4 regions of the Shewanella sp. FJAT-51649 genome follow, and region 1 is predicted to be linked to each of the others. Evidence: predicted binding sites of a transcription regulator. Region 1 holds the regulator's gene; each other region holds the start of a gene.
The links. The regulator FliA, encoded in region 1, starts transcription of late flagellar genes. The targets are predictions, from matches to a motif close to CTAAAGNTNNNNNNNNNNNNGCCGATA.

Region 1 (5,143 bases):
AGTAATTCCGTCCATGACAGGCATTTCAATATCCATTGTAATGACTTGAGGATTAAGCTCGGCAGCCATCTTCACCGCTTCGGCCCCGTTAGAGGCCGTCGCGATCACTTCCAGTTCAGGATCTTGATTGACTATTTCACTAACACGTCGTCTAAAAAAACTTGAGTCATCAACGACTAATACTTTAATGGCCATTCCATTCCTTATTGGAAACTAACTTTTATTCTTCGCATAATGCTTTAATAATCCAGGGACATCCAAGATTAAGGCGATGCCACCGTCGGATGTGATTGTCGCCCCCGCCATACCCGGCGTGCCATGCAACAATGCTCCCAAGGGTTTAATCACCACTTCTTCTTGTCCAATTAAAGCATCGACAACAAAACCAATTTGCATCATGCCTAGCTGTACAATGACCACATGGCCGTGTTTCTTGTCACCATGTTTAAAGCTGGTTCGATTGCGGTGTAACCACTGCTCTAGATAGAAAAGCGGTACGGCCTTGTTGCGGACAATTACAGTCAGTTGTCCATCGACAATGTTGGTCTTGGTGAGATCGAGATGGAAAATCTCATTTACGCTAGATAAAGGCAACGCAAACACCTGCTTGGCAACGTCCACCATTAAGGTCGGCATAATCGCTAAGGTCAGCGGCACTTTAATCTCAAGTATGGTGCCCTTGCCTTTCATCGAGTCGATATGTACGGTTCCGTTAAGCTGGGTAATACGGGTTTTCACCACGTCCATCCCCACACCACGGCCGGAAATATCTGAAATCTCCACTTTGGTCGAGAAGCCTGGCGCAAAAATCAGGTTATAAGCTTCACTGTCAGTCATCCGCGCCGCGGTATCCTCATCGAGTACCCCACGCTTGATGGCAATTTGCTTTAACTTTTCAGGATCCATACCTGCGCCATCGTCTTCGATTTTCAGCAGGATATGGTCACCCTCTTGACTTGCCGACAGCGTGATGGTGCCTGTTCTTGGCTTGCCGCAGGCCTCACGGTCATTAGGCATTTCAATGCCATGGTCTACCGAGTTACGCACTAAGTGCACTAACGGGTCAGCAAGCGCCTCAACTAAGTTTTTATCGAGGTCGGTCTCTTCGCCCACAAGGACTAAATCGATTTCTTTATTCAGAGTACGGGCTAAGTCGCGTACAACCCGAGGGAAGCGACCAAAGACTTTCTTGATGGGTTGCATGCGGGTTTTCATCACCGCGCCCTGCAAATCCGCTGTCACCAAATCTAAATTCGCCAGCGCCTTAGACATTTCCTCGTCATCACGACTAATGCCTAAGCTCAATAAGCGGTTACGCACTAACACTAACTCGCCGACCATGTTCATGATTTGGTCGAGTCTGGCGGTATCGACGCGAACGGTTGTCTCACCCTGAGGTACGTTGGCAGACGCTGCTGCGGCCGCTTTAGCAGGGGCTTTTTCAGCAACCGCAACATCAGTTTTGGCTTTTACCGCGGGAGGTGTTGCTGGTGCAGCAACACTGGCCTTGGGAGCGGCAGGCGGTGAAGGCACAGCGGCACTTGGAGGTGCTTTCGCTGGCTCGGCTTTCGCAGTCACTTTTGCCGGTGCACCGCCTTTACCGTGTAACTCATCGAGGAGACGCTCGAACTCATCTTCGGTGATTTCGTCCGAATCAACAGCGGGAGCGGCAGGCGTTGGTGCAGCGACAACCGTTTCTACTTTTGGCTTGGCAGCTTCTTCCACTTTACCTTTAAACTTACCAGAGCCGTGCAGCTCATCGAGCAGTGCTTCAAACTCATCATCGGTAATATCATCGCTAGCGCTTGCGGATGTCGCTTGAGGCTTACTGACATTTTGCACAGCAGGGGCAGCATCGGCTTGAGGCGCAGAGACGCCAGGGCCTTTTCCGGCACCGTGCAACGCATCGAGTAAGGCTTCAAACTCCGCTTCATCGATTTCATCGATACTGGAATCTGAAAGCTCTAATTTATCGACTGGCATTTCAACGGCGGCGACTTCAACCACAGTTTCTATGACAGGTTCGGGTTCTGATTCTGGTTCTGGCAATGGTTCAACTTCGGCACTACTTTGACCCGATTCGGAAGGAAGCGGTTCACCGGAGCTGAGCATTTTCAATTTAGCCAATAATGCAGGATCTGCTGGGTCTTGTTGCTCGCCTTGTTGGGTTTGAGCAAACATAGTGTTAATCGCATCGACAGCCTGAAGAATGATGTCCATTAACTCGGCAGAGACACTGCGCTTGCCTGTGCGTAATAAATCGAAGGTGTTTTCTGCTTCGTGACAGACATCCACCATGGGAGTGAGACTAAGGAAACCCGCACCGCCCTTTACAGTATGAAACCCCCTGAAAATGGCATTTAGCAAGTTAGTATCATCAGGATTGTTTTCAAGCGCGACCAGCTGCTCTTGCAGCAACTCGAGAATTTCGCCCGCTTCAATTAAAAAGTCCTGGAGTATCTCTTCATCTACATCAAAGGCCATCAAATTGACTCCCAGTTAGAAACCCAGACTCGACAGCAGATCATCGACTTCATCTTGACCGGTAACGACGTCTTGACGAAGCTCGGCATTCATTATCGGTCCTTCAGCTTCAATATTATTTTTCTGAGTAATCTGACTCTCAATCACGGGTTGCTCACCAAATACTGTCAGCATAGACACCAGATTACTTTCAACTTCCATCACTAGATCGATCACCCGACGGATCATTTGTCCAGTCAGGTCCTGAAAATCCTGCGCCATCAAAATCTGGTTAAGCAATTCGCGTAAGCGATTGGAATCCAATTCGCTACGTGACATCAAATGCTGCACATTGTGGCAAAGCGCTTTAAAATCGCTCAAGGCGATTTCACGACGCATTAATTTGTCCCAAGATGGCATCACCTGCTGGATATTCGCGGTTAATGCATTGGCTAATGGCAAGCACTCCTCCACCGCATCCATGGTTTTATTCGCTGCCTGCTCAGTCATGTCAATGACATAACTTAACCTTTCCTTAGCGTCGGGGATTTCTGTATTAGCTAGTTCAACCAGACGATTATCGACTTGGAAATCCATCAATGCGCTGTGAAGCTGTCTGGTTAGTTTACCAACTTCATCAAAGAGCTCCCGTTGGAGTGGAGCCGCGAGTTCCCTAAATAAATCATCTGCTTGAGTTTGATCATTCGCGCTTAATAGTTCAACTAAACGCTGAGCCTTCTCGAGCGTAATGAGCCCTGATGTTTGTGACTTCATAGCTCATCCTTGCTTAAGCGAGTCGTTCGAATATTTTATCTAACTTCTCTTTAAGTGTTGCTGCGGTAAAAGGTTTAACCACATAACCATTCACGCCAGCTTGTGCGGCAGCGATGATTTGTTCACGTTTTGCTTCTGCGGTAACCATTAATACGGGTAAATGCTTTAGAGAATCATCAGCGCGGATGGCCTTCAGCAAGTCAATCCCTTGCATACCAGGCATGTTCCAATCTGTAACGACAAAATCAAAGTCGCCCTTTTGCAGCATGGGCAGCGCGGTTGAGCCGTCGTCTGCTTCTTGGGTATTGTTAAAGCCCAAGTCTCGCAACAAGTTCTTGATGATACGTCTCATTGTCGAAAAGTCATCAACGATGAGAATCTTCATATTCTTGTCCAAGGTTTCCTCCGGTGAGCCGACATTCTGTGCTCAATCAATAATTATACTTATGTCCAATGCTTGAGTTTGCCTTTGAGTCGCAACATTGCCTGACTTAATATCTGGCTAACTCGCGATTCGCTTACCTCAAGAATGGCGCCAATTTCTTTTAAATTCAATGCTTCATCGTAGTATAACGATAGCACTAGCGCATCTCTTTCGGGCAATAATTTTATCGCCTCGACGAGTGCTGAATGAAACTGGGTTTCTGCTAATGCTTCAAATGTTCCATCGCTCACATTATCGCTCGGAGTGAGTATATCCTGCGATACGCCTAAGTCCTCTATCCCTATGATTTTACCAACAGAAACATCGTTAAGAATATGATGGTACTCATCGAGCGTCATATCAAGTTTTTCTGCAATTTCTGTGTCGCGCGCATCACGACCCAGCACTTGCTCTAACTCATCAATGGCTTGAGCAACTCGACGATTATTACGATGAACAGAACGGGGAACCCAGTCGCCACGACGGATCTCATCCAACATGGCGCCACGGATCCGTATGCCGGCGAAGGTTTCAAACTTTGCACCTTTGCCACCATCAAACTTGGATGATGCTTCTAATAGTCCCATCATCCCCGCTTGAAGCAAGTCATCGAGCTGCACTGAGGCAGGTAATCTGGCGAGCAAGTGATGTGCAATTCTTTTAACCAACGGTGCATACTGTTCAACGATTGACGTTTTACTGTCTAAACAAGTATACGCTGCGGCTTTATTCACTCGTTTTTTCCTCTTGAAAATCTGGTCGCTGAACTAAGCGCTCAACGAAAAATTCCAAATGCCCACCAGGTTGCTGTGGTACCGGCCAGCTCATGATCTTATTCGCTAGGCCATGGTACGCGATAGCCGCTGGAGACTTAGGATAAGCCTCAACCACTAACTTTTGTTTACGCACTGATTTGCGAAGGTTTTCATCAAACGGAATGGTCGCAACCAGTTCAAGTGCCACGTCCAAGAATCGGTCGGTCACTTTACTGAGTTTAGCAAACAATTCCATACCTTCGCGTAAACTGCGCACCATATTCGCAACAATTTTAAAGCGGAAAACGCCGTGTTCACGGCTGAGAATTTTGATTAACGCATAGGCGTCAGTGATTGAGGTTGGCTCGTCGCAGACAACGACTAGCACATCCTGCGACGCACGGGAGAAACTGAGCACCATATCTGAAATCCCCGCGGCGGTATCCACGATGAGGATATCAAACTGGGTACGCATCTCACTGAATGCACGAATTAAACCCGCATGTTGTGCAGGACTCAATTCGACCATGCCTTGGGTACCAGAGGTCGCAGGGACAATGCCAATGCCTTTAGGACCGCGGACAATAATATCATCCAGCTCAGCATCGCCAGAGAGCACATGGGAAAGGTTACGCTCGGCACGGATCCCTAACATGACATCGACGTTTGCTAAGCCAAGGTCGGCATCAAGCACTAAGACACGCTTGCCCTTTTCGGCTAATGCTAC
Region 2 (5,143 bases), 990 kb from region 1:
CAACGGATCAAAGCTTCGGCACCGATATAGGTTTGCTGCTCTAGATCCCGTAAGGGCTGATAATAAAGTTCAAATTGACGGCCGCGAATCGCGCTATGCAAATCACGCTCGATTTGCGCATCTTCCTTAAAGGCACTGAGCAAAGTGCTGTTAAACACTTGAATGGCCGTGCCCTTTTTCTTCTTCGCGTATTGCACCGCAATATCGGCGCAGGTCAGTGGCGCAAATAGATTCGCCACCGAGGCGATATCGACAACCGCCAGTGCGGGCTTAGGTTCGATTTGCTCACGACCGATTAAAATCGGCATGGCTAAATGCTGATATAGACGGGTACTGAAATAATCCAGATCGTAAACCGCGTTATCATCGGTGAGCAACACGGCAAATTCGTCACTGCCGACACGGGCGATTTCAGTCGCCTTATTGATTTCCGAAAAATGTTTTAAGCGCCGGCCAATTTCGATCAGCAAGCTGTCGCCATTTTCATGGCCATAGGTATCGTTAAATCGTTTAAAGGCGACTAAATCGACCAGAAGCAACAATCCATTGGTGGTTTTCTCTAATACCCGATTAAAGTGGCTGCGATTATTCAGCCCAGTGAGGCTGCAACGCCAAGCTAAACGCTCCAGCTCCGCCTTATAATTGTGTTCATCCGTGCTTTCTTCGCCCGACACTAAGGCGTAATGATTGCCGCGATCGGTAATAAATTCACTGACCACATACTTGAGCCAGTATCGACTGCCATCGGCTCGATTAAATTGTACCTCGCCCTTGGCTTGCTCGCCCCTGAAGATCTGCGCGAGAGTTTGCTCAGCTAATTGATTGTGCTGCTTAAAAAAACTTAACTCACGTAAATTGGCGCCAATGCTTTTTTCACGCGCTAAGCCAGTGATCTCTTCATGGGCTTGGTTCACGTATTCGACTTTTTCAGTGTGCAGGTTAATCAGCATGCTCATCTGGCGTGACTGCTCGGTGGCACAGCGAAATAGACTTAGGCGTTCTTCTTTATCATAGGTATGTTTAGTGGCCAGCGTTAAGGCCAGTTGATCGGCCATTTGGCAAGCAAGATGGATTTCGCTGTCGTGCCAATGATGAGTGACTTGCGCTCGCTCAAGGCAAAGCACGCCTTCGAGATGACCATTAATGCGAATGCCAATCTCAAGGCTAGATAAAATTTGCCGAGGGATAAAGTAGTTATCGACTAACTCAGTCAAGCGTGGATCGATAAGGGTATTACCCGCATCGATATGGCGATGATTTTTGAGTTCATTTAAATAACGAGGCAGCGACTGCAACTGCGAGGGGCGGTAAGTGTCTTGTAGAGCCATTGCGCCAAATTGCGCGACGAGGGATTGGCTAGATTGATCGGCAGAAAAAATCCAAACCGACACCAGAGAAACGGCTAAATTCTCACAGAGTAGCTCTGTTGCTAGCTCTGCGGTTTTCGTAAAGTCGCCCTGCTGCTTAGCCGTAGAATGAACTAAAGACTCTAATAAGTGCTGATGTTGACGTCGCTTCACTCTAATCCCTACAAAACATCGTGTTGGGTAACACAGATACTACAGCGAGTAGCACTACTCATTTCAGCGTGCTAATTGCGCCAATCCTGAATATTTTTGTCGATGCAGATTACACATTGGCATTTCAAACAGCAACATCGAGCACAATTTATTACAAATGAATCAACATTTACCGCAGGGTTTTATGCTTACAGCCCGTTCTCTAATTGGAAAATCATCTTCTCGACACTCACATCGAAGACCAGCTTGAGGGTAACGCCCGCGTCATTCTTGACAATGTTTCCTTGGGTTTGGCTAAAGCGTGCTTGAGCCCGTTCCAGCATCTTGCTGGCTTCGACCTCAGCCTGAGCACCCGCAAAGGATAACTCCAGCATTGTATCCTGCTCATCAATCACAGCGCCAATATCCACAAAACTGCCACAATCGGTGCAAGTGTCGTTTACGGTAGCCGCTTGTCCTGCAATGATACCTTTCATCTGTTTTTCCTCATTAATCGCTATACAGCTGCATTTAAGGGTGATGCATCAACTTAAAGCTGCATCATTAACGCCTTATTATAGATAACTGTGATGTCAGAGACTCAGCTTTAGCTCACGCTTATTATTGTGTATCGACACAGTTGATGGCTATTTGGTCAACAGGTCCCTTAAAGCCTAGATGTACTTTTAAAGACTGAATCTTCCTCAACAGCCCGAAAGCGACTTGGAGGTAAGACGACATATTGGCTAGGCGCTGGCTAATAACGGCACCAAGTTACGTTGAATCGCCAGTTGATCGGCAAAATGCATGATGTCCATTTTAGGGGATGGCAATTGCCCACGTTGGCGCAGGCGTGTGGTGAGATCGCAATTACTTAAGGCTTCAGCCATGGCGATAGGCTCGCCACCGCGGATCACTAAGGCTTCAGGGCGCAATGCCTGCTGCAGTTGAAACGCCCTCGCCCCTTGCTCGGCAAAAACAGCACTATTGTCGGTAACATTGTTATCCGTCGATAAATCCGCCACAAGCGCTTGTTTTGGGGGTAACTCAAACTGACGTTGCAATTTTTCTGCATTATCGAGCTCTTTTTGCCATTGAAACTGCGCCATGTCCCTCGCGTCTGCCGACAATAGCGATAACAACAGGGCGAACTCTCCTCGCCTGTTGTGTTCGATTGCCGCATTTAAGCGGGAGCCAATTTGGGCTTCGTTGATTAAAGGAACATCGATTTGCATAAAAAAACATCATTAAAACAACTCGTTGTTAGTTAATCGACCAGTTGAACCAGAACTTTAGGAAAATTTTCATATTTAGACTTTACATGCCAAACGTTTCTGACTACTATGGCGGCCGCAATTGAGGAGGGGTTCCCGAGTGGCCAAAGGGATCAGACTGTAAATCTGACGGCTCCGCCTTCGAAGGTTCGAATCCTTCTCCCTCCACCATTTGCACTAACAATTAGCGATGCTATAAAAGATACTCGTGGAGGGGTTCCCGAGTGGCCAAAGGGATCAGACTGTAAATCTGACGGCTCCGCCTTCGAAGGTTCGAATCCTTCTCCCTCCACCACTTTTATCTTGTATGGTTAGACAATCGTTAGTCTGCTGCAAACTTGCTTTACCCTTAAATCCGGCCAAGATTTAAGATAACTTTTAAATTCGTCTTAATGAGTCAGAGTTAAAAGTTGAAGAAAATATGTGGAGGGGTTCCCGAGTGGCCAAAGGGATCAGACTGTAAATCTGACGGCTCCGCCTTCGAAGGTTCGAATCCTTCTCCCTCCACCACTTCTTTCTTATCTCACACTTTATCTCGCGTTATTCCCCAATTTTTCTTACTCGTACTCCCGCTATTCAAGCTTATTCTATCGCTTAACCCTATTGCTTTTCATCCATGGATTTTGCTGATAAAAAACGCCCCATTCGGAGCGTTAAAACTATTTCTGAGCATTAAAAAATACTGCAGTTCTATGTGGCCATTAATCGATATTCAGGTATTTGTGGGTTTGAATCGATAAACGCCAATTACGGGCAATACACACCTTCATCGCTAATTCCGTCGCCCTTGGTTTTTGGCTGATGGGTTGCAGACAAATAGTTTTCGCTGACACATCAATCCCTTTGAGTAACTCATCGAGTTCGACGATATGATTTTCGGTTGCTATTGGGTGCTTTATCTCGTTGGCGCGGGTCAAGGCCTGCGCTAACACCTTATAACCCCCTTTCATATTGATCTTTGGCGAGACAGTCACCCAGGTATCAGCATCGCACTTCACATCAAAGGTGCCACTGGTCTCGATTTGAGTGGCAAAGCCGGCAGCATGAAGCGTGTGGGTTAATTCATGCAGATCGTACATGCAAGGCTCACCGCCAGTGATCACCACATGGCGCGCCGTATATCCCTTAGCGTTGAACGCCTCGATAAGACTCTGCGCCGTATGGTTAGCCCAGCGCCCCACAGAACCATCGACGGTGATCACTTGTTCGGGTAACACCTTGTTTTCCTCAAGCAGATCCCAAGTCTGTTTGGTATCACACCAAGCACATCCCACAGGGCAGCCCTGTAATCGCACAAAAATGGCGGGGACTCCGGTAAAGACACCTTCACCTTGAATGGTTTCAAAGACTTCGTTGACTGGGTAATTCATGCTTGCGTTCCGTTTTTCTGGGGCGGCATTTATAGAGGATTTTAGCTGCAGCTGCAAGTTTTTACCGCCTCAGACAGAGTGATCCCAAGAGCGATATTCCCGTCGCCACGCGCCAGCAAAGAGTTTGCAAGCCCTAGCGCCTGAGTTACACTTACACCCTATTTTATGTGTCAATTTAAGTGGATCCTATGTCAGCAGCGTCAGTTTCAAAGGTGGTAGTGGTTTTCAGTGGCGGACAAGACTCAACGACTTGTCTTATTCAAGCCTTAACTCAGTTTGATGAAGTCCACGGGATCACCTTCGATTATGGTCAGCGTCACCGTGAAGAAATTGAAGTTGCTAAATCCCTTGCCAAGCGCTTAAAGATCACTAGCCATAAGGTGATGGATGTGAGCTTACTCAATGAGTTAGCGATTTCTGCCCTCACCCGCGATGCGATCCCCGTATCCCACGAATTAATGGAAAATGGCTTACCCAATACCTTTGTACCTGGCCGTAATATCCTGTTTTTGACTTTGGCGGGGATCTACGCCTATCAATTAGGAGCCGAGGCGATTATTACCGGTGTCTGCGAAACCGATTTTTCGGGTTATCCCGACTGTCGCCACGACTTTGTGCGCGCGATGGAATCGGCACTGGTGCAAGGCATGGACAAAAAGCTTGAGATCATCACCCCATTAATGTGGCTCAACAAGGCCCAAACCTGGGCGCTGGCCGATAAATACCAGCAGCTCGATTTAGTTCGCCACCATACCCTGACCTGTTATAACGGCATTGTCGGTGATGGTTGCGGTGACTGCCCAGCCTGCCATCTTCGCAAACGGGGCTTAGAGGATTACCTGCAAAATAAAGCAGAGGTAATGGCCTCGCTCGACAAGGCAACTGAAACGGGTAAACCGCAAGCGTGAGACTGGTGACGTTAAAAAAACTCGGCCCCTATTGGTTGGCGCTTATTGTCAGCCTGCTCTGCGCGCTCTTGTATGTTGTGGGACTTTTTACC
Region 3 (5,143 bases), 1.8 Mb from region 1:
GACATAACGCTCGACTTCGATAGAGTTAAAATCGTGTGAGCCTGTGCGTTTAACGCGCACACAGAAGGTTTTACCGGCAATTTGGTCACGGTAAACGGGTAAGACTTGCTGGTAGATATCGTCGACTGAGGTAAAGCTGTATTCATCCACTTGCACCACATGGGCGATCCCAGGAATACAGGCTAAACGCTCACCAAAGGCCTGAGCTAATTCAGGTTTATCATTTGGCACCTTTACCCAAATACGGTCCCATTGACGTTGCACTTTGGCATCTTCATCAACTTTTTTGAGCACGTTACGGATGTTGGTTTCAAGCATTTTGGTGAAGCGCATGCGCACGGGCTTGCTCTTCATCATGATTTCTGGGTACAGCTTTACAATAAACTTCATGGGATTTCCGCGGGCAATTTTGTAAACAGCAAAATTGGTTAAAAGAATAATCGCCGGATTATAACAAACTCACGGCGATTGGCGCACCTGTTTCAACACTCGGACTGCTCGTGGCGTGCGCTTATGCACAGTTGAACTTATAGTCAAAAAATCACAAATAAAAAAGCCGTGAGCAAGTCACGGCGTTTTTATCGAATCACTGATTTGGTTTAAAAGCTATTTACCTACTTGAATCTCTTCGGATTCTTTGGCTTTACCCTGTTCAATGGCAATCTCAACTCGACGATTTCGTGCGCGGTTTTCAGGTGAGTCATTGGGCACGATTGGATTATTCGACGCCATACCGACCACTTTCATCCGCTTAGGATCGAAGCCTTTCACTTGCAGCAGCACATCGGCCACCGCCACAGCGCGTTTGCTCGAGAGATCCCAGTTCGAGCTGTAGAGCTCATCGCTTATCTGCATATCATCTGTGTAACCCGATACCGTGATAATCCCCGGCACATCTTTTAGCAATTCACCGACCGAGCGCACCACAGGTTTAAATCGCGGCTGCAGGAAGCCCGATCCCGAGGCAAATGAGCCCTTCTCGCGGATACGGATAATGATTTGCTGCCCAAGTGACTCAATTTCGATCGCCCCATCGGTGATCTCATTATTGAGCTCCTGTGCCATTTTCTTCACTTGCTGATTGATTTTATCCTGCGCCGCTGCGGCTTCCGCTTTGACCGCATCCGCCGTTTCTTGGGCCGTCGCCGAGGCTTCACCGCCCCGCTGCGAACCATTTTGCTGCTGCACACCACCCGCGCTATCGTCTTCGCCCGCTTGATAATCCAATACGGGTTCGGTCATTTCGTTGGTTTGTTGGTTAATGATTTCAATCGGCGTGGGATCGGGACGGCCAGGACGAAACTCCAATGCAATCACAGACGTCCCCTTAGGAATGTCTTTGACTTCGACCTTATTTTGCACCCCGAAGGCATACTTCATCGAGCCTGCGATCTGCTTAAACTTCATCACGTCCATTTCGGAGAATGACAGCAGCAGCACGAAGAAACACATCAAGAGGGACATCAAATCGGCAAATGTTGCCAACCAGAGCGGCGCTCCGGGCGGTGGACAGTTGCACTTAGCCATGGGCTACTCTCCGTCCGTTGTATCGATTTTCCGCTGTTTTTCAGCAAGATAATTCTTCAAGAAACCTTCAATCACCCGCGGGTTTTGACCATCTTGAATGGCTAATACCGCGTCCATAATCAGGTTGCGGTTCAGCATTTCTTCACCCATGCGTAGGGTGAGTTTATCGGCAATGGGGATACACACCATGTTCGCGACCACGGCGCCGTACAGAGTCGTTAACAAGGCCACCGCCATCGAAGGACCAATCGATTTAGGATCCGACATGTTGGATAACATGGCCACCAAGCCCACTAAGGTACCAATCATCCCCATCGCGGGGCCGACGTCACCAAATGCCCTAAAAATCGCAATGCCGTTGCGATGGCGCTCTTCGGTGAGGGCAATGTCTTTTTCAAGTGCGGCGCGCACCACTTCACCATCGTGACCATCGACCAACATATCGACGGCTTTTTGCATAAAACTATTGGAAATTTGCGCTTCTTCAAGGGCAAGGAATCCGCCTTTACGGGCGGCGTCCGCCATAGTCACGGATTGTTCGATAAGATCTTCAGGCTTATCAATCTTAAACATAAAGGCTTTGACGGCGATTTTTACCGCGCCCAAAAACTGTTTGAGATTGAATTTCATCATTACGACGAAGAATGAACCACCGAATACGATAAACACTGAGGGTACGTCGATAAAGATTGCCAGGCCGCCGCTGGTCATCATAGCCCAAAGGATAAAACCAAAGCCCCCGACTAGTCCTATAACTGTAGCTAAATCCACAACGGCTCCTCAATATTCGGTATAAACGACATGATACTGACTCTATTCGCAAAATAACACAAAATGTCATCCGCATAGGGATTACACTTTGGTTTTAACCTGAGCCTTACTCTATGATGTCAAAGGATGATTAAAAGCATAATGCTATTATTGTCATTTATCGGACAAGCACTAAGCAAGTTTAGCGACAATTTCTATTTTCTGAAAAAAATTCAGCAACAAAGCGTGCTATTGAGCAAATATCCGTCGACTGAATTTGACCCTTGAGTCGCCCTGATATACCTTGTGTCCGCTCTTTCAAAGGAATTATTAACGTGGCGAAGAAACCCGAAAATCTCAGTTTTGAAGAATCCCTTGGTGAACTCGAGCGCATCGTTGCCGAATTAGAACAGGGCGATGTCTCTCTGGATGATGCGTTAAAACAATTTGAACGTGGCATCAATCTGGTGCGTAACAGCCAAGCAAAACTCGAGCAAGCTCAGCAAAAAGTGGCCATTTTACTCAAGCAGGATGAAAATGCGCCCCTCTCTCCCTATGCCGTTGAGGGCGAATAAGCGTGTTAGTCAATGCAATAAAAGAATATCAACTACGGGTTGATGACCAATTAAAACAACGTTTCAGCACACTCGAAGACACTGCGCCGCAATTAAAGGCCGCCATGACCCACGGCGCGCTATTAGGCGGTAAGCGTATCCGTCCCTTCTTGGTTTACAGTGTGGGGCAAATGTTTGGCGTGCCGCTTGAAAAGCTCGACGCCAGCGCCGCCGCCATTGAGTGTATTCATGCTTATTCGTTAATTCATGACGATTTACCCGCCATGGACGATGACGACCTTCGTCGTGGTCAGCCCACAGTGCATATCGCCTTCGATGAAGCCACCGCCATCCTTGCTGGGGATGCACTGCAAACCTTAGCCTTTGAAATTGTTACCGAAGCCGTGCCGGGGATCAGCAGCGAGCAGCATATCGCCATGGTGAGAGCGCTGGCGAAAGCCTCGGGTTACCGTGGTATGTGTGGCGGCCAAGCGATTGACTTAGCCTCAACTGATAAGCTCATCGACCTTAAGGCCTTAACTCAACTGCATAATATGAAAACGGGCGCCCTTATCAGCTGCGCCGTTGAGTTAGCCCTGATCGCCGCTAATGCGCCAAAAGATGAATATCAGACTATGATGGAATTTGCCCATGCGGTAGGACTTGCCTTCCAAGTGCAAGACGATATTCTGGACATCATTGCCACCACGGAAGAACTCGGCAAACCCCAAGGCTCTGACGCCGAGTCCAACAAGAGTACTTTTCCGCAACTACTTGGACTGCAAGGCGCCAAAGACACCGCCGCGCAACTGATCCAAGAGGCACTATCAGCGCTGGCTAAATTGCCATACAATAGCCAGTTAATCGCAGACTTCGCCCGCTATATCATTGAGCGAAGAATATAATAAGAGACGAAGTATCTCGCTATGAGTTTGGACATTTCACAGTTTCCCGTGTTGGCTCAGGCCAACACTCCTAATGAACTCCGCCAGCTTCCTCAGGCCCTGTTACCTCAATTGGCCGATGAGTTGCGGGAGTTTCTTCTTAAGTCCGTTGGCATGTCCAGCGGACATTTTGCCTCTGGACTCGGCACGGTCGAACTGACTGTCGCCCTGCATTATGTCTATAACACCCCGTTTGATCGTTTGATTTGGGACGTTGGCCACCAAGCCTATCCCCATAAAATCCTCACCGGTCGCCGCGACAGAATGCACACCATTAGGCAAAAGAACGGCTTACACCCTTTCCCTTGGCGGGAAGAAAGTGAATACGACACCTTTAGCGTGGGGCATTCAGGCACATCCATCAGTGCCGCATTAGCCATGGCCGTTGCCGCCGAAAAAGAACAGGCTGGCCGCAAAGTGGTCGCCGTGATTGGCGATGGCGCCATGACGGGCGGTATGGTGTTCGAGGCCATGAATCACGCGGGTGATTTGCACAACGATATGCTGATGGTGCTGAACGATAACGAAATGTCGATTTCAGAAAACGTCGGCGCGCTCAACAATCATTTAGCGCAACTGATGTCAGGCCGTCTCTACACCACCATTCGTGAAAGCAGCAAGAAAGTGCTCAAGGGCATGCCGGTCATCAAAGAGATGGCCAAGCGCACCGAAGAACACCTCAAGGGCATGGTTGTACCAGGCACCCTGTTTGAAGAGTTAGGCTTTAACTATATCGGCCCCATCGATGGCCACGATGTCGATGCCCTAGTGGAAACCCTGCGCAATATGCGCTCTCTAAAGGGCCCACAAGTACTGCACATCATGACCAAAAAAGGCCGTGGTTATGAGCCCGCCGAGAAAGATCCTATCGGTTGGCACGCGGTACCTAAATTTGATCCATCACAGTTTAAGAAGCCAGCCACTAAGCCAGGACTGCCAACCTTCTCCCAAGTGTTTGGCAAATGGTTATGTGATATAGCCGAGCAGGACGAAAAAGTCTTAGGCATTACCCCTGCTATGCGTGAAGGTTCGGGCATGGTGGAGTTCTCACAACGCTTCCCGAAACAATATTTCGATGCCGCCATTGCCGAGCAACATGCGGTGACCTTAGGGGCCGGATTTGCCTGTGAAGGCTTTAAGCCTGTGGTCGCCATTTACTCGACCTTCCTGCAACGGGGTTACGATCAACTGATCCACGATGTGGCACTACAACGTTTACCTGTATTGTTCGCCATTGACCGTGGCGGTATCGTCGGTGCCGACGGCCCAACCCACCAAGGGGCATTCGATTTAAGCTTTATGCGCTGCATCCCGAATATGGTGATCATGGCGCCATCGGATGAAAATGAATGTCGCCAAATGCTCTAT
Region 4 (5,143 bases), 2.3 Mb from region 1:
TATAAGGTGACTAATAATGAGATGACCTTAGGTGACTTTGTACTGATCAATGCCTTTATGATGCAGCTCTTTATGCCGCTCAACTTTTTGGGATTTGTCTACCGTGAAATCCGCGGAGCCCTAGCCAATATCGAGCGGATGTTCAGTTTGCTCGATAAGCACCCTCGCATAGTCGATAGACCCGATGCCCTAGACTTTGAGCCGAAGCGCGGCGAGCTCAGTTTTGAGCATGTTAGTTTCAGCTACGATGACAGACCGATACTGCGCAACGTCAGCTTTAAGGTGGCGGCTGGGAAAAAGGTTGCGGTGGTTGGGGATAGCGGCGCAGGTAAATCTACGCTCATCAAATTGCTCTTTCGTTTTTACGACGTGGAGCAAGGGCGCATTTTGATTGATGGGCAAGATATTCGCCAATTAACCCAGGATGCATTGCGCCGCGCCATTGCCATAGTGCCACAGGATACAGTGTTATTTAATGATTCCTTAGTGGAGAACATTCGTTATGGCCGTCCTGATGCGACGGATGAAGAAGTGCGCCATGCCATCAAACTCGCGCATTTAGAGCATTTTATTGCGTCGCTCCCCCAAGGTTGGGATACCAAAGTGGGTGAGCGGGGCTTAAAGCTCTCGGGTGGGGAGAAACAGCGCGTGGCCATTGCGCGGGCGATTTTAAAAGGCTCTCCGGTGTTAGTGTTTGATGAGGCTACATCCTCCCTCGATAGTCGCTCGGAACAGGCAATTCTGTCGGCACTGCGCGAGGTCGCCAAAGGGCATACCAGTTTAGTGGTGGCGCATCGGTTATCGACCATAGTCGACGCCGACCAAATCGTGGTCTTAAGCCAAGGGGAAATTGTCGAGCAGGGGAATCATCAGTCTTTACTGGCTCAGGATGGTCTCTACGCTAAGTTGTGGCGCATACAAAATGAGCAACAACAGCTTTCGGTAGAAGTGTAACAGCGTTGGGACAATTCAGTTTTTATTCAGGTTCGGCTCTCTATACTCGAATCCAAGCAAATAACGATAAGAGGTGCTTGGCATGGAAAATATGGCATTAAGAGTCAATATTGAAGGCAGAGAAGAGAAAGTAAGCACAGATTGGTTTGCGATTATGGCAACCCTTAAAAAGCGCGGTGTAGATTATGATTCGCTACAACGCATTCACGCAGAGTTAAACGCAGGCCTTAAAGTGACCACAAGACGTTTAACGCTAGCAAAAATGAATCAAGAACTTGAATTAGCAGGGATTATTCGTAGAACTAATGAATATAACGCGGATGTTCGTGGCCTGAATTAAGCGATGAGACAAACGAAATAGGGAATAGGGAATATAAGAAATTATATTCCCTTTGGTTTTCCAGCCTTCCAACCTTCACATAACAGATTGAATTTGGTGGTCGATTCGTCAATTTTAGTGAGTCGAATCACTTGGCCTTCACGAAAACACACTAATTCGCCTTCGATCTCAGTCAAGCGATTACAGCTCTTACAGCTTGTGCTGGCAGTTTTACTGTCTGGCATATGGCTTACAAAGCTTGCTTTCACAGTGTTTCCTTAACTTAATATGCAGTTGTTTAATCTCAAGCGTGTATCACGGATCTTACCCCTTTTGTGATACGCGTTCAAATTACCTTTTGCTAAATTAACTTTAGACGAAAGTCGTACAAAATGCATACAATGTCAAGTTAACTATTGATTGATATGGGAATAGTACTTATCCAGCGAAACCGACAAGCCACTCTCGAGCACAATCCTCACATGGGACGGCTTGAGTTGCCTAGGCTCTGTCACGCCACAGGAGTGGGCGATCAGGGCTAAATCGTGGTGTAGGTTATGGTTATAATTAGCGACCCGCGTTGATTTATCTCTAGGATCAAGACCTTGTTGCAACTTCTTATTGTGAGTCGTGATGCCCGTCGGACAGGTATCCTTGTTGCATTGCAGCGCTTGAATACATCCGAGGGCAAACATATTGCCACGGGCCGAGGCGATAAAATCTGCACCCAAGGCCAGTGCCCAAGCAACCCTCGATGGTACTATGAGTTTGCCTGAGGCGATCACTTTAATGCGTTTACGCAGCCCTCGCTGAATTAAGATATTGACTAATATGGGTAAACTCTCTTTAAGGGGCAAGCCCACATAATCCATTAAGGGTTGAGGGGCGGCGCCCGTGCCGCCGTCAGCACTGTCTAAGGTAAAAAAGTCGGGGGCAGAGGCTTCGCCACGGCGCTCAATTTCATCGCAAAAATCTTCGAGCCATTGCACGTCCCCAAGTACGGCTTTAATGCCGGTGGGTTTACCCGTGACCTCACGTACTCTGGCAATCATATCCAGAATATCGCCCACATTTTTAAACTCGATATGGCCATTGGGGCTAATGGAATCATGGCCCTGCGGGATACCGCGAATTTTGGCTATCTCCTCGGTGACTTTTATCCCCGGCAAGATACCGCCCTTGCCTGGTTTGGCTCCTTGGCTCATTTTGATTTCAAACATTTTAACTTCGGGATGTGCGGCGATTTCTTTGAGCTTGTCATCGTCTAAATGGCCGTGCTCATTACGTACACCGTATTTAGCGGTACCAATTTGAAAGACTAAGTCGCAGCCACCTTTTAAATGGTAAGGGCTTAAGCCACCTTCTCCGGTATTTAACCAACATCCCGCCTGTGCTGCGCCGTGGGATAAGGCGGTGACGGCAGGGCGTGACAGGGCGCCGAAGCTCATGGCGGAGATATGGCAAATGGCCTTAGTGGTGTAGGGCTCGCGGCAATGGGGGCCAATGGTTTGAGGCAGAATTGGCGTGATATCTTCATCTTGAGTAGGAAAGGCGGTATTCATAAACATGATGGCGCCTGTGCTGTCTAGCGGGCGCGTCGAGCCAAAGGCGATGGTTCTGTCGACGTTTTTCGCGGCTCGATATACCCAGCTTCGCTCGGCGCGGTTAAAGGGCAATTCTTCCCTGTCCTGTGCGAAAAAGTATTGTCTAAAAAACTCGCCTTGTTTCTCAAATAAATACCTAAAGCGACCTATCACAGGGTAGTTGTGGCGCACGGCCTGTTTGGTTTGTAGCTTGTCGGCGATATACATATACACAATCGCCAGAACGACAAAGCCCACTAGGATTAAAAATAGCCCTGAGAAGAGATCCAGTCCCCACATAAACCAATTCAATTCTTGCATCTTGTTATCCTCTATTCGTGTCCATAACGGGTGGAGATAAGGCTCGCCGGCTGTCCATCATGGATGGAGAGTAAAAACAGCTGGCTGTAATCATCTTCAGCTATGGTGGGGATTTCTGGGCCGCCAAGAGCCTTGATGATCAGTGGGACGGTATTGGAATGCCCCGCGATTAAGCTGTTATCTTTCACGGCATGTACTTGTTCAACGATTTGCTGGATATGGGCTTCGAGTGGTTTTTCGGCTGCGACTACAGTAATAGGCAGATGCCGCTCCGAAGACATAGGCAACAAGGTTTGCTGAGTTCTTTGATATTGGGTCGCGATCAGTTGCGAGATCTGCGTCCTTTGCAAGGCGCTAACCAGCGCGAGGGCACGTGCATGACCATCATCGGAAAGGGACGGATCGCCTGCTGGAGCGTCGGCTTTTTCGGCATGCCTTACCAAAATAATCAATCGATTATCGGCAAAAGCTTGATTGATGGGGCTGAGTCCTATGCTGGTAAAGAGTAACAGGCCTAACAGTAGAGTGTGTGATAGCCGAAGTTTATTTAAGCGGATGGTTCGCAAGGAGTGAGTAACCACTGCTAGCCATTGGGGAGTTGCCATGCCGTATATCCTTATCTGATGAGCGCATGCAAGTGTGACGCTGAGGCGAATAGATTCATTATGGGTATCATTGCCTTAGATTGTGATGGTACTGCAATTGAGAAAAATACTAAAGTTGCTCAAATTTTGGTCGATAATAGAGTCACCCCAAATTGAATGGATTTTGTATCATGGAAATTAACAACCCTGCACAGGTACAGAGCGCTTCTTCGTCCCACCGCAAGTATGCCGAAAACGTGCCTGCCAATGCTGAAAAGACGAAAAATGTGGAAGCAGCATCTAAGCAAACTGCACAACAAACCAGTAAGCAGTTAATGAATCAGGCGATTCTGTCGGCGCAGGAAGATGTGAGTTTAAAATCCGGTGATCAATCCATGGCGTTACTTTATCGCGCGGCAATTGAAGCGATAAACAAAGAGTTAGCCCCTTCGATGGGCGAAAATGCCATTCAAACCGCCTATGACAATAACGTCGATACTTCCCCCGAAGCGACTGCCGATCGGATTGTGAGTTTTGCAACCCAGTTTTTTAGCATTCACCAACAGCAAAATTCAAATATGAGTTTGGATGAGCAGCTCGACAGTTTTATGAGCATTATCGGCGGCGCTATCGACAATGGTTTTAAGGAGGCTCGAGATATTTTGTCTGGCCTTAAAGTGTTGCAAGGGGATATTGCCGATGGCGTCGATAAAACCTATGGTTTAGTGCAAGAAGGATTGCAGGCCTTTAGGGATAGCTTCAATAAGAAACCTGATGAGGCGCAAACGGCTAGCGCATAATGTCCCGCGCTTAGTACTCTATCTTGTTGCCATTTCCCTTGTTTTAAGCCCCTTGCAATAAGGGGTTTTTGTTGCGCAGATAACAGTCTATGCTAGGGATCTATTTAACGTTTTGCTTGAGGGCGAGTTATGTGGACTAGGGGACGGGTTATCGAACGTATTGATTGGAGTGATAAATTATTTTCGCTGCGGATAGCGGCCGAACTGGCGCCCTTTATTCCGGGTCAATTTATTAAACTCAGCCAAGTACAAGATGATAAACGTGTCGCTAGAGCCTATTCCCTCGTGAATTCCCCCGATAAACCCTATGCCGAAATCTTGGCTGTCGCCGTAGAAGAAGGGCTGTTATCCCCACAATTACAGAATCTTGCCATCGGGGATGAAATTGAGATCACCCCAACCGCCACAGGCTTTATGACCTTGGATGAGATCCCTAAGGGAGCAGGGCAAGGTCGGCACTTATGGTTGTTAGCCACGGGGACGGCCGTGGGGCCATTCTTATCTATGCTAGATACGGCCGAGCCTTGGCAGCGTTTCGAAAAAGTCGTGCTTGTCTATGGTGTCCGCGAAGCTAAAGACTTA

Region 2: a site for FliA is predicted at 2,769-2,795, ahead of K0H59_RS11295 (VC2046/SO_2500 family protein). Genes of this name have one in related genera too.
Region 3: a site for FliA is predicted at 2,457-2,483, ahead of pomA (flagellar motor protein PomA). Genes of this name have one in related genera too.
Region 4: a site for FliA is predicted at 3,892-3,918, ahead of K0H59_RS17765 (DUF5610 domain-containing protein). Genes of this name have one in related genera too.

Annotation. Positions count from the first base shown of each region.
Region 1 is NZ_CP080411.1:1,541,042-1,546,184, reverse strand. It holds gene K0H59_RS07040 (chemotaxis response regulator protein-glutamate methylesterase) at 1-195, opposite strand, end outside; gene K0H59_RS07035 (chemotaxis protein CheA) at 214-2,484, opposite strand; gene K0H59_RS07030 (protein phosphatase CheZ) at 2,500-3,237, opposite strand; gene cheY (chemotaxis response regulator CheY) at 3,251-3,634, opposite strand; gene K0H59_RS07020 (RNA polymerase sigma factor FliA) at 3,682-4,395, opposite strand; gene K0H59_RS07015 (MinD/ParA family protein) at 4,388-5,143, opposite strand, start outside.
Region 2 is NZ_CP080411.1:2,532,692-2,537,834, forward strand. It holds gene K0H59_RS11285 (bifunctional diguanylate cyclase/phosphodiesterase) at 1-1,520, opposite strand, end outside; gene K0H59_RS11290 (DUF406 family protein) at 1,709-1,996, opposite strand; gene K0H59_RS11295 (VC2046/SO_2500 family protein) at 2,246-2,734, opposite strand; tRNA gene K0H59_RS11300 (tRNA-Tyr) at 2,860-2,944, shown strand; tRNA gene K0H59_RS11305 (tRNA-Tyr) at 2,984-3,068, shown strand; tRNA gene K0H59_RS11310 (tRNA-Tyr) at 3,199-3,283, shown strand; gene queE (7-carboxy-7-deazaguanine synthase QueE) at 3,475-4,143, opposite strand; gene queC (7-cyano-7-deazaguanine synthase QueC) at 4,332-5,051, shown strand; gene rrtA (rhombosortase) at 5,048-5,143, shown strand, end outside.
Region 3 is NZ_CP080411.1:3,300,525-3,305,667, forward strand. It holds gene thiI (tRNA uracil 4-sulfurtransferase ThiI) at 1-390, opposite strand, end outside; gene K0H59_RS14615 (flagellar motor protein MotB) at 607-1,527, opposite strand; gene pomA (flagellar motor protein PomA) at 1,531-2,298, opposite strand; gene xseB (exodeoxyribonuclease VII small subunit) at 2,613-2,852, shown strand; gene ispA ((2E,6E)-farnesyl diphosphate synthase) at 2,855-3,736, shown strand; gene dxs (1-deoxy-D-xylulose-5-phosphate synthase) at 3,758-5,143, shown strand, end outside.
Region 4 is NZ_CP080411.1:4,052,192-4,057,334, reverse strand. It holds gene K0H59_RS17790 (ABC transporter ATP-binding protein/permease) at 1-954, shown strand, start outside; gene K0H59_RS17785 (hypothetical protein) at 1,037-1,294, shown strand; gene K0H59_RS17780 (hypothetical protein) at 1,336-1,542, opposite strand; gene K0H59_RS17775 (FMN-binding glutamate synthase family protein) at 1,687-3,177, opposite strand; gene K0H59_RS17770 (phosphoglycerate mutase family protein) at 3,189-3,782, opposite strand; gene K0H59_RS17765 (DUF5610 domain-containing protein) at 3,953-4,561, shown strand; gene K0H59_RS17760 (ferredoxin--NADP reductase) at 4,691-5,143, shown strand, end outside.